Regions from separate parts of the Mesorhizobium sp. UC74_2 genome, predicted to be linked through region 3. Evidence: predicted binding sites of a transcription regulator. Region 3 holds the regulator's gene; each other region holds the start of a gene.
The links. The regulator PhoB, encoded in region 3, activates phosphate uptake and scavenging genes when phosphate is short. The targets are predictions, from matches to a motif close to TGTCATNNANCTGTCAT.

Region 1 (4,217 bases), 2.1 Mb from region 3:
TAGATCATCGCCATGCCGCCGTTGACGTGAATGGTCTGGCCCGTCACGTAGGATGCTTCCTCCGAAGCAAGATAGGCGACCGCCGATGCGACCTCGGCACCCGTTCCCATGCGCTTGGCGGGAATTGCGGCCATGATCGCTTCTTTCTGCTTGTCATTCAGCTTGTCGGTCATGGCCGATTCGATGAAACCTGGAGCAACGCAATTGACGGTAACGTTGCGTGTGGCGATCTCTTGCGCCAGCGATTTGGAAAAGCCGATCATGCCGGCCTTGGAGGCACAATAATTGGCCTGCCCCGGATTGCCGGTGACGCCGACGACGGAGGTGATGTTGATGATGCGGCCGTAGCGCCGGCGCATCATCGGATGCGTCAATTCCCGCGTCAGGCGGAAGACGGCAGTCAGATTGACTTCGATCACACTGTCCCAGTCGGCATCCGACATACGCACGAACAGACCATCCTTGGTGATGCCTGCGTTGTTGACCAGGATATCGACGCCCTCGAGATCAGCCTCCGCCTTCTGGCCCAGCGCCTTGACCTCGTCGCGGTCGGACAGGTTCGCCGGGAAGAGCTTAACGCGATCGCCAAGTTCGCCGGCGAGTGCTTCCAGCTTTTCCACACGCGTGCCATGCAGGCCGACCGTCGCACCCTGCGCGTGAAGTATCCTGGCGATGGATTCGCCGATGCCACCCGAAGCTCCGGTGACGAGCGCCTTGCGGCCTGTCAGATCAAACATGTCTTGTCCCTTTCAAGCACACCCATCGCATGGATGGGGTCATCAGGTTGCTCAGGCCAGTGCGGCAATGGCTGCATCGACATCGGCAGGATTTCCCACCGAAGTCACAGCGATGTCACGGTTGATTCGACGCGCCAGGCCGGAAAGTACCTTGCCGGCACCGACTTCATAGAGCGTGGTCACGCCATTGGCAGCGAACCACTCCACCGTCTCGCGCCAGCGCACACGGCCAGTCACCTGCTCGACCAGCCGAGCCGCGATCGCATCGGGATCCTGAGTTGGCGAAACCGAGACATTCGAAATCACCGGAACAGCCGGCGCATTCCTGGCGACATTGGCCAGGGCTTCGCGCATCGCTTCCGCCGCCGGCGCCATCAGCGCCGAATGGAACGGCGCCGACACTTGCAGCATCAGCGCTCGCTTGGCGCCCTTTTCCGTGCAGAGCCTGGCTGCGAGTTCGACAGCGGCCTTGGCGCCCGATATCACCAGTTGCCCACCACCGTTGTCGTTGGCAACCTGGCAGACGGATCCCTTGGCAGCTTCGGCACAGGCGGCTTCGACGTCGGGCTGCTCAAGGCCGATGATCGCCGCCATCGCACCTTCCCCGACCGGCACAGCCGACTGCATAGCATTGCCGCGAATGCGCAGGAGCCTTGCCGCATCGGCCACCGAGACGAAACCCGCGGCGGCAAGTGCCGAATACTCGCCCAGCGAATGGCCCGCGACATAGGCGACCTTTTCCTTCAAGGAAAAGCCACGCGCTTCGAGTGCTTTGACAGCAGCCAACGACACCGCCATCAGCGCTGGCTGCGCGTTTGCCGTCAGCGTCAGCGTCTCTTCTGGTCCATTCCAGATCAGAGCGGACAGCTTCTCCCCGAGCGCTTCGTCTACTTCTTCGAACACGCGACGGGCTTCAGGAAAAGCGCCTGCCAGATCCTTGCCCATGCCGACCGACTGGCTGCCCTGCCCCGGAAAGGTAAACGCGACCGCCATAACGAGCTCCAATTGCTTGATCTCGCCTGCCCTGTGCGCAAGGCCGGGCGACAAGTCAAGCCCGATGCAGCCTTCGCCTGCCGTGGCCAACAGTGCTTGGGAAGGCCAGGCGACGATCAATCATGATGAAAATCGAACACGATTCGTTTGCTGGCTCTTCTAAATTTCGCCACAGGCGCTAGCTTTTTGTGACATTTGAGTGACGGTTACGTGACGCTTTTGCAGTCGGGGGACTTGTAAGTTGGCGAAGGGATGGTCAGGGAGCGGCATGAACGCGCCAGAGCATAGACATGACACCGCCATACCCGGCTTGGAACCGGGTGAGAAAAGGCGTGCCGTGCGCTATTGCGTGATGACATTGGTTGCGTCAGCCGTGCTGGTGTTCGCCATCGAGCTGATCTTTCGAGGTGATCTCGCCAGCACGTTCGGTTTCTTTCTTCAGCCGTCGAAGCCCGGCTGGACAACGGTCATCCTGTTCACGCTTATCCTGATTGGCATCGACGCGTTGCTCGGCCGCAATCATCAAAGCCTGATGATCTTCGCACCTTTGACCCTGGCGCTCGCCTTCGTCGGCCATCAAAAATCGCGCTACCTCGGCGATCCACTCTATCCGACAGATTTTCTTTACGTGCGCCAGATCATCGAATTGATGCCTCTGCTGGTAAAGGAACGGCCATGGACCGGTGTAGCGCTGGCAACCGGCATTGCCGGAACGCTGGCTTCGGTGGTGATGTTGTGGCGCATGTGGCGTCGTCGTGCACCGACCCTGCGCTACAGGGCGCGTCTCGCGCGCCTTGCCGTCGCAATCCCGCTCCTCGCCTTCTTCGTCTCCATCATGGACTACGCGACCTTTTCATGGACGCGGGACCGCCTGCAGATCATCCCCATGATGTGGGACCAGAAGGAAAACTACAATTCCAACGGTTTCGCGCTCGCCTTCGCACTCAACGTGCCGATGGCACATGTCGGCGCACCCGCGGGTTATTCAGACAAGGCAATCGCGACCATCACGCGGCCTGAGGCGACCACAACAGTCCCGGAAGACAAGCCGGACATCATCATGGTGATGAGCGAATCCTTCTGGGATCCCACCATTCTGCCAGGCGTGTCGATCAAGCCAGATCCGCTGGGTGCTGTACGTCAGCTCCGTTCCGGGTCGATGCTGTCGCCAGAGTTCGGCGGCATGACCGCCAATGTCGAGTTCGAGGCACTGACCGGATTCTCCAACGCCTTCCTGCCGGCTGGGTCAATTCCCTATCAGCAATATGTGCGCGCTCCGGTGCCTTCACTCGCCACCTTCCTCAAGAGCGAGGGCTATTCCGCCAGGGCATTCCATCCGGGCACGAACTGGTTCTGGAATCGCACCGCGGTTTACGCCGATTTCGGCTTCGACGATTTCCAGTCGGAAGAGACCGCGCCTTTGGAAAAACGCGGACCGCTCGCTTCCGACGAGGCGATGACCGACCAGCTCATTTCCACAGCCGATGCTGCGGAGGAACCATTCTTCTATTTCGCCGTAAGTCTTCAGAATCACGGCCCCTATGAACCCAATCGCTACGCAGATGCTTCCCACACGGTTGAGGCGCCGATCAGCCAGTGGGCAAAGGATTCACTTCTGTCCTATGCGGAAGGCGCAGCTGATGCCGACCGCAACCTGAAACGCCTGATCGACTGGGCAGAAAAACGTGACCGTGCGACCGTAATCGTCTTCTTCGGCGATCACCTGCCGCCACTGGGCCCGGTCTACGTCGAAACGGGCTTCCTCAAGGACAATGTCGCGCCGCGCAGGGAAGCGCCCGATCAAATGAAGCTCCACCGTGAAACACCGCTGGTCGTCTGGTCGAACCGTACGGGTCTTGCCAAGGATATCGGCTCGGTCAGCCCTGCATTCCTGCCTTATCACCTGCTCAAGGCCGCGGGCATCACGCACCCCTATTACACAGGCTTCCTCGGCGAAGTGAGCAGGCAATACAGCGCCATCGACCGTAACGTGCTGCTGGCCACCGACAACGAAGCAACCATCGACTGGGCCAGACAAAAGCAGATCGAGCCATTGATCCGCGACTATCGCTACCTGCAATATGACATGATGTTCGGCAAGCGCTGGTCGGCTCGGGATTTCTTCCCCGAAACCATAAACCGTCTGGTTGCCCATACGAGCTGACGACCATCGGCTGGGCATCACGACGGGCTGCAATGCCGCGCGGACTTGACTTTCCGGAAGCATTCTTTATGTGTCCGGCAAGTTTTCCGCGTCCGGGTGTTTTCCCGTGTTCCAGCGGCTCGAACTCCAAGACAATTAACGGACGAACACCATGGCCAAAGCCGCTAACATCAAGATCAAGCTTCTGTCGACCGCCGATACCGGCTTCTTCTATGTGACGAGCAAGAACAGCCGCACGAAGACCGACAAGCTGTCGTTCCGCAAGTACGACCCGATCGCCAAGAAGCACGTCGAGTTCAAGGAAACCAAGATCAAGTAATCTG
Region 2 (4,217 bases), 460 kb from region 3:
ATGCCGCAGCCGCGGTAGCCCTGTTTCTGCGAGCGTTTGCCGACGCGCGTCAGGAACGCGATGATCTGAGCCCGCGCATCGCCCTGATGCGCAGCCACTGCTTCGTCGAAACGCTCCCAGAACTCGATGTCGTATTTACGCAGATAGGATGCCGCGAGCTCGTCCTTCGATGAAAACGAGCGATAGAGGCTTGGCTTGGTGACGCCCGCCTTTTTCACGATCTCGTCGACGCCGATCGCCCGGATGCCTTCGCGGTAGAAGAGCTCATGCGCGACGCCGAGGATTTTCTCGGCCGCCGGCGGCAAGGCTGCGTCTCGCGAAACGCTGGGTTCAATATTTTTGTCAGTGGGCATGAGGTGTTCCAATTGACATGTTACTAACCGGTACGTACACATTCGGCAACTGCAACGTACCGGTCAGTAACATGATAGTCCAGCCCCGCCCGTTTGGCCAGCGCTACGCCTTCGTCGTCGTTGCGGTCATCTTCCTCTCCCTGCTCATCGCTGCGGGCCTGCGTTCCGCGCCCTCCGTGATGATGCTGCCCCTGGAGAATGACTTCGGCTGGCGCCGCGACGTGGTGTCGCTGGCAGCCGCCATCGGCATTTTCCTTTATGGCATGACCGGTCCTTTCGCCGCCGCGCTGATGGAACGCATCGGCCTGCGCAAGACGGTGATCGGTTCGCTGGTGGTGATGTCGGCATCGACCGGGCTTTCGCTGTTCATGACGCAGTCCTGGCAACTCATCGCCACCTGGGGTGTATTCTCCGGCGTCGGTTCGGGCGCTGTCGCCACCGTGCTCGGCGCCACCATCGTCAACCGCTGGTTCAAGACCAACCGCGGCCTGGTCATGGGCCTGATGTCGGCGTCCAGCGCGACCGGCTTGCTGATCTTCCTGCCTTTCCGGCCTGGCTTGCACAGTCGGGCGGCTGGAAGCCGGTGGCGCTCGTCATTGCCATCGCCACCGCAGCTCTGGTGCCGTTGGTCTGGCTGCTGGTGCCGGAGCGGCCGGCGTCGATCGGCCAGGTGCGTTTCGGCGCCGAGCCCGACGATGTGCCGCCGACGCCGCCAGCGGCAGCCGGCAACTTCATCTCCCATACGCTGAGCACACTGCGCGAAGCAGCCAGGACACGCGTGTTCTGGTACCTCTTTGCCACTTTCTTCATCTGCGGCTTCACGACCAACGGTCTTGTCGGCACGCATCTGATCGCGTTCTGTGCCGACAATGGCATCAACGAGATCCAGGCTGCCGGTCTGTTGTCGCTGATGGGTATCTTCGACCTCATCGGCACGACCCTGTCGGGCTGGCTTACCGACCGTTTCGATCCGCGCAAGCTGCTCGGCGTCTATTATGCCATTCGTGGCCTCTCGCTGATGTATCTGCCTTATTCCGGTTTCTCGGCGACCGCGCTCATCGTTTTCGCGGTGTTCTACGGGCTGGACTGGATCGCCACCGTGCCGCCGACGTTGCGTTTGTCCAACGAAGCCTTCGGTGATGCCAAGGGACCGCTGGTGTTTGGATGGATTGTTGCCGGCCATCAGGTCGGCGCGGCTACGGCCGCGTTCTTCGGCGGAGCTATGCGGGAGTTCCAGGGCAGCTATGAGCTTGCCTTTGTCATTGCCGGCATGACCGGTATCATCGCCGCCTGCCTGTCGCTGCTGATCAACACCAACCGCCCAATGCTGGAGCCGAAAGAGCAGCCGGCCTGATTCCAGAGCGTTTCCGTTTTTCACGGAAACGCTCTGTCTTCTTTTGCTGGAATTATCCCAGCGGCGGCAAACTGTGGACCGTCAAGAAAGTTTCACGTCTCCGAAATGCGGCTGAAACAATGGCCAAGGACCTTGGCGGCACCCATTCGCCGCCAAGGAGCCAGCCATGAGCAAGCCAACCAGCATCAACCGCCGTGCCTTCATCGTCTCGACAGGGGCAGCTGGCCTGGTCGGATTGTCGGGTTTGGCCATGCCTTATTATTCGCGTGCGAACACGCGGCCGGCCTTTACCCACGGTGTCCAGTCAGGCGACATCGACGCGATATCAGGCATGATCTGGACGCGCGCCGACAGGCCATCGCGCGTGCAGTTCGAAGTGGCGACCACGGAAAGTTTCGCCAATGCCGAACGCCTGGCGCCGCTCAATGCGCTGCCTGACAGCGACTATGCGGTGAAACGCCTGCTCACTGACCTGGCGTCGGACCAGGACATCTTCTATCGGATGACGCTTGCCGACCTGAATGACGTCAATGCGGTGTCCGAGCCGATCGTCGGCCGTTTCCGCACCGCACCGACCTCGCGCCGCTCCGTACGCTTCGCATGGTCGGGCGATACCGCCGGCCAGGGCTGGGGCATCGATGAGGTCGGCATGAAGACCTATGCCTCGATCGCCAGGCACACGCCCGATTTCTTCCTGCATTCGGGCGACACGATCTATGCCGATGGCGCCATGAAGGACGAGGTCGATCTCAAGGACGGCACAAAGTGGAAGAACGTCGTGCTCATCGACGAGAAGCGCAAGGTTGCCGAGACGCTCGACGAATATCGCGGGCAGTGGAAATACAACCTGCTCGACAAGAACCTGCTTGCCATGAACGCGGCACTGCCGACTTTCTTCCAATGGGACGACCATGAGGTGGTCAACAACTGGTCGAGCTCGAAAGATCTGACCGCCGACGACCGCTACAAGGAAAAATCGATTGCCGTGCTGGCGGCACGTGCCGGCCGAGCCTTCCATGAGATGACGCCGATCCGCTTCACGCCGGCCGAGCCCGGTCGGGTCTATCGCAAGATCGCGTATGGTCCGCTGGTCGACGTCTTCTTCCTCGACATGCGCTCCTATCGCGGCGCCAACGGCCCGAACCTGCAGACCGAACTCAACGCGGGCTCGCGCATGCTGGGCGAGCAGCAGACCCGCTGGCTCAAGCGCGAGCTCGCCAATTCCAAGGCCACCTGGAAGGTGATTGCCGCCGACATGCCGATCGGCCTGGTGGTGTGGGACGACGCCGCCAACAAGAAAGGCTCGGAAGCGGTCGCCAATGGCGACAACGGCCCGGCCAAGGGGCGCGAGCTCGAATTCGCCGACCTGCTGCGCTTCATCAAGAATGCCGGCATCACCAACACGGTCTGGCTGACGGCGGACGTACACTACACCGCAGCCCATCACTACAGCCCGGATCGCGCGCAGTTCCAGGATTTCGAGCCGTTCTGGGAATTCGTCTCCGGGCCGATACACTCCGGTACCTTCGGTCCCAACGATCTCGACATGACCTTCGGGCCGGAAGTGAAGTATGTGAAGGCGCCGAGCGCCGAGCAAGGCCAGAACCTGCCGCCTTCCGCAGGCTTTCAGTTCTTCGGCCTTGTCGACATCGACGGTATTACCGGGCAGCTGACCGTCAGGCTGATGGATCGCGACGACAACGAGCTCTACAAGACGACGCTCGATCCGGTTCGGGCTGCGTGATCTGGGATCAGTGCTCGAAGCAGGCGGCGGGCACGTTTGGCCAGGTCGCCTTCTCACAACCGATATCGGCCTGGCGCTGCTTGAAGGCGGCGCTAACCGGGCCGGTAACGATCGGGTCGACCCCGTCCGGAGCGTCCGCAAAGAGCTTTTCCGCCTGCGTCGTCACCACGGCCATCGGCTTGTCGGCGGGCGTTGCTGCCGACCATGCGCCACCCAGCGCCAGCAAGGCGACGAGCGTGGCCGAGAGGGAGATCATCACGAACCGGTTCAGACTGCGTATCATGGACGCCCGAATGCTCCACAGCGGAAAAGGTTCCGCGTTTGGTTAATGAAATTCTACGCTGCTGCCACTTAACAAAAGGTGACCAACCAACTGCCGGCACGCCGCCCCCTTTCGCAAATGCGAAAAACCCTGTATGAGCCGCGCAACTGAAAAAGGCGGCGTCTCGATTTGACTATCCGGGCGTGCTGCCTGAACAACCTCCGAGACCCAGCATGAACATCCGCAATATCGCGATCATCGCGCACGTCGACCATGGCAAGACCACTCTGGTCGACCAGCTCCTCAAGCAGTCCGGCTCGTTCCGCGAGAACCAGCGTGTCGCCGAACGCGCGATGGATTCGAACGACCTCGAAAAGGAACGTGGCATCACCATCCTGGCCAAGGCGACTTCGGTCGACTGGAAGGATACCCGCATCAACATCGTCGACACCCCCGGCCACGCCGACTTCGGTGGTGAAGTCGAGCGCATCCTGTCGATGGTCG
Region 3 (4,217 bases):
GCTTCGAGCCGCCCCGAGACGTCGGGCCTCGGTGTTGCCATCATCGGTTCATTCTACATGATGGTAATCGTGCTTCTGCTTGCATTGCCGATCGGCGTCGCCGCCTCGATCTATCTCGAGGAGTTCGCCAAGAAGAGCCGGTTCACCGACCTGATCGAGGTGAACATCAACAATCTGGCAGCCGTGCCCTCGATCGTGTTCGGTCTGCTCGGCCTCGCCGTATTCGTCAACTTCCTCGGCATGCCGCGCTCGGCCGCTTTCGTCGGCGGCCTGGTGCTGACGCTGATGACGCTGCCGACGATCATCATCGCAACGCGTGCCGCACTCGCGGCCGTGCCGCCTTCGATCCGCTCGGCCGCGCTCGGTCTCGGCGCTTCGAAGATGCAGATGGTGTTCCAGCACATCCTGCCCTTGGCTGCCCCCGGCATCCTGACCGGCACGATCATCGGCCTGGCGCGCGCACTCGGTGAAACGGCGCCGCTGCTGCTGATTGGCATGGTGGCATTTGTCGCAAACTATCCCGCAACCCCATTTGATCCCGCGACGGCGCTGCCGGTGCAGATCTATATGTGGGCCAACGAAGCTGAACGCGCGTTCGTGGAACGCATGTCCGGCGCAATCATCATCCTTCTGGTCTTCCTGATGGCCATGAACATCACAGCGATCGTGCTCAGGCGCCGCTTCGAACGGCGCTGGTAGAAAGGGAGCCTGATATGAATATCATGACGGAAAAGACCCTCGAACAGGCAGTGAGCAGCCAGATGAGCGCCCAGACGAACGAAATCATCAAGATGCGCGGCGACAAGGTGACCGTGCACTACGGTGAGAAACAGGCACTCTTCGACGTTAATCTCGACATCCGCCAGAATCAGGTGACGGCGCTGATCGGCCCTTCGGGCTGCGGCAAGTCGACCTTCCTGCGCTGCCTCAACCGCATGAACGACACGATCGATGCGGCCAAGGTCGGTGGCAAGATCACCCTCGATAGCGAAGACATCTACGATCCGAAGATCGACGTCGTGGAACTGCGTGCCCGCGTCGGCATGGTGTTCCAGAAACCCAATCCGTTCCCCAAATCGATCTACGAGAACGTCGCCTACGGACCGCGCATCCATGGCCTTGCCAAGAACAAGGCGGAGATGGACCGTATCGTCGAATCCAGCCTGCAGAAGGCTGCAATCTGGAATGAAGTGAAGGATCGCCTCAACGAGCCCGGCACCGGCCTTTCCGGCGGCCAGCAGCAGCGTTTGTGCATCGCGCGCGCCATCGCGGTGTCGCCTGAAGTCATCCTGATGGACGAACCGTGCTCGGCGCTTGATCCGATTGCGACCGCCAAGGTCGAGGAACTGATCGACGAACTGCGCCAGAACTATACGATCGTCATCGTCACCCATTCGATGCAGCAGGCCGCCCGCGTCTCGCAGCGCACGGCGATGTTCCATCTCGGCTACCTGGTCGAGGAAGGTGCTACCGACAAGATGTTCACCAACCCCGACGACAAGCGCACGCAGGACTACATCACCGGCCGTTTCGGCTGAGTGAGCGATTGCTGCCGAGGAAAAAGAGGACATAAATATGGGCGAACATACCGTCGCATCGTTCGACGAAGAGCTCGGACAAATCAGCAGGCTCATCAGCGACATGGGTGAATTGGCGAGCTCGATGGTCGAAAGCTCCACCAAGGCGCTGCTGAAGTCAGATAATGGACTTGCCCAACGGGTCGTGTCGGACGATGCGATCATGGATGCGCGCCAGCGCGAGCTGGACACCAAGGCAATCACGCTGATTGCCAAGCGCCAGCCGATGGCGCAGGACCTGCGCGCCGTGGTCGGCGCCATCCGCATGGCCGGAGATCTGGAACGCATCGGTGACCTGGCCAAGAACATCGCCAAGCGTGTCGGCGCGGTCGGGCAGGGCGCCACGCCGCGCGACCTTTCGCATTCGATCGACGCCATGGCCCATCTGGTGCTCGACCAGGTCGACGGTGTCGTCGAGAAATATGCGGCGAGGGACGCAGAGGGGCTCGCCCAACTGAGGGCTGACGACGAGCGGATCGATGTGAAATACACCTCCGTCTTCCGCGAGCTTCTCACCTACATGATGGAAGATCCACGCAACATCACGGCCTGCACGCACCTGTTGTTCTGCGCCAAGAATCTCGAGCGCATCGGTGACCATGTCACCAACATCGCCGAGAACGCCTTCTACGTGCTGACGGGCGAGCAGTTGCCGCCCAACCGGCCAAAGCTCGACGAGACGGCTGCTGCCGTTCCGGCGGCCTGACCACGGGACGGACGGCAAGATGATCGCGCCGCGTGTCATGGTGGTGGAAGACGAGGAGCCGTTGGGCGTCCTCCTCCGCTACAATCTGGAATCCGAGGGCTACCAGGTCGAGGTCGTAGCCAGGGGCGACGAAGCCGAAATCCGGCTTCAGGAAAATGTGCCGGATCTCCTGGTGCTCGACTGGATGGTGCCGGCAGTATCCGGCATCGAATTGTGCCGGCGGCTTCGGATGCGACCGGAGACCGAGCGCCTGCCGGTGATCATGCTGACGGCACGCGGCGAGGAAAGCGACCGTGTGCGCGGTCTGTCCACCGGTGCCGATGATTATCTAGTCAAGCCATTCTCGATGCCTGAGTTCATGGCACGCGTGAAGGCGCTGTTGCGCCGCGCGAAACCCGAGGTGCTGTCTTCCGTGCTCAAGGTCGGCGACATCGTACTCGACCGCGAGTCGCACCGGGTCTACCGCAAGAAGAGCGAGATCCGGCTCGGGCCGACGGAGTTCCGGCTGCTGGAATTCATGATGCGGCATCCCGGGCGGGTCTTCTCGCGCAGCCAGCTGCTCGACAATGTCTGGGGCGAGACGATCTATATCGATGAGCGTACAGTCGATGTGCATGTCGGGCGCCTGCGCAAGGCGGTCAACAATGGCCGCATGCCGGACGTCATCCGCACGATACGCGGCTCGGGCTACGCCATCCGCGAGGATTGATCAGGGACAACGCCGGTTCATCGGTATTGCGCCCTGATCGCCGGCTCAGACCTCCAGAAGCTGAGGGGTGGGAGCCATCGGACCGCCAAGCGCGAAGATCTCCTGATCGATGAAGGTCAGCGCGCGCATGGCGCAGCCTTCGCGGATCAGCATCTGCTCCTTGGGTTCCGTATCAAAGACAATTGAATTCGAATGTTGTCCGCCGGCGGTCTGGGCAATTGCCCGCCGCAATGCCGGCTCGATCAGATCGAAGGCCGTTGCACCGATGCCGACAAAGGTTACCGGGGCAGGGTCGATGACGGCGAAAAGTGAACCGAGGCTGTAGCCGAGGGCTGTGCCTGCGCGTTCATAGGCCTCGCGTTCGGGGCCGATGCCTGCGCGTGCTTTTTCAGCCAGCCTCTGCATTTCGTCGTCGGGAATGTCAGCGGCCGGTTCGGTGTTTTCATCGAGCCCGTGGGCACTGCGCCAGATCGCATAGTTGCCGGCATAAGCCTCGACGCAGCCATGGCGGCCACAGCGGCATCGCGCGCCATTCGGCCGGTGGATCATGTGTCCGAATTCGCCGCCGGACGACTGGGTGCCGATGAACAATTCGCCATTGAGCACGATGCCCATGCCGATGCCGTGCGAAAGCAGAACGGCAATGAAGTCGTCACGGTAGCGGTCCGTGCCGCGCCAACGCAGCGCGACCGCCATCATGTTGCAGTCGTTCTCGACGATGACGGGAATGCCAAAAGCGTTTTCCAGGATATCGGCAAAGGGGATATCGCCATGCGGGGTGATTGGCGTCCACAGCATGGTGCGCGCATGCGAATCTGCCGTGCCCTGAACGGCGAAAGCTATGCGCAGGACCCGATGTCTTGCCAGGCTCCGGTCGTGGAGCTGTCGCCGGACCATCTCGACACATTCATCGACCAGCGCTTCCCGGGGCAGAGACAGTGTGTCCAGACGGCGTGTTTCTTCGGTCAGGACCTTGCCCGAATAGTCGATGGCTGCGGCCGTCAAAAGGTTGAGCGACAGAACGACCGTCAGTACAGCCGCTGCGCCGGGGTCGAGCTGCAGCCCCACTTGCGGACGCCCCCGCTTCGATGCCGTCGGTTCACTGCGGCCCTCGCGCAGAATGCCCTCCGCGATGAGATCAGACGAAATCGCTGAAATGGTCGAATGGCTGAGGCCGGTGATGGCGGTGATTTCCGTGCGGGACGGCTCACCGGAGCGACGCACG

Region 1: a site for PhoB is predicted at 1,930-1,946, ahead of ACFJIU_RS09970 (LTA synthase family protein). Genes of this name have one in related genera too.
Region 2: a site for PhoB is predicted at 1,787-1,803, ahead of ACFJIU_RS27925 (alkaline phosphatase D family protein). Genes of this name have one in related genera too.

The regions. Positions count from the first base shown of each region.
Region 1 covers NZ_CP170562.1:2,058,603-2,062,819, reverse strand. Annotated here, with positions in the region: gene fabG (3-oxoacyl-[acyl-carrier-protein] reductase) at 1-737, opposite strand, end outside; gene fabD (ACP S-malonyltransferase) at 789-1,730, opposite strand; gene ACFJIU_RS09970 (LTA synthase family protein) at 1,999-3,894, shown strand; gene rpmG (50S ribosomal protein L33) at 4,046-4,213, shown strand.
Region 2 covers NZ_CP170562.1:5,721,775-5,725,991, forward strand. Annotated here, with positions in the region: gene ACFJIU_RS27915 (TetR/AcrR family transcriptional regulator) at 1-353, opposite strand, end outside; partial or broken gene ACFJIU_RS27920 (MFS transporter) at 425-1,707, shown strand; gene ACFJIU_RS27925 (alkaline phosphatase D family protein) at 1,874-3,451, shown strand; gene ACFJIU_RS27930 (hypothetical protein) at 3,459-3,734, opposite strand; gene typA (translational GTPase TypA) at 3,947-4,217, shown strand, end outside.
Region 3 covers NZ_CP170562.1:6,185,493-6,189,709, forward strand. Annotated here, with positions in the region: gene pstA (phosphate ABC transporter permease PstA) at 1-699, shown strand, start outside; gene pstB (phosphate ABC transporter ATP-binding protein PstB) at 714-1,538, shown strand; gene phoU (phosphate signaling complex protein PhoU) at 1,576-2,283, shown strand; gene phoB (phosphate regulon transcriptional regulator PhoB) at 2,303-2,992, shown strand; gene ACFJIU_RS30185 (ROK family protein) at 3,038-4,217, opposite strand, start outside.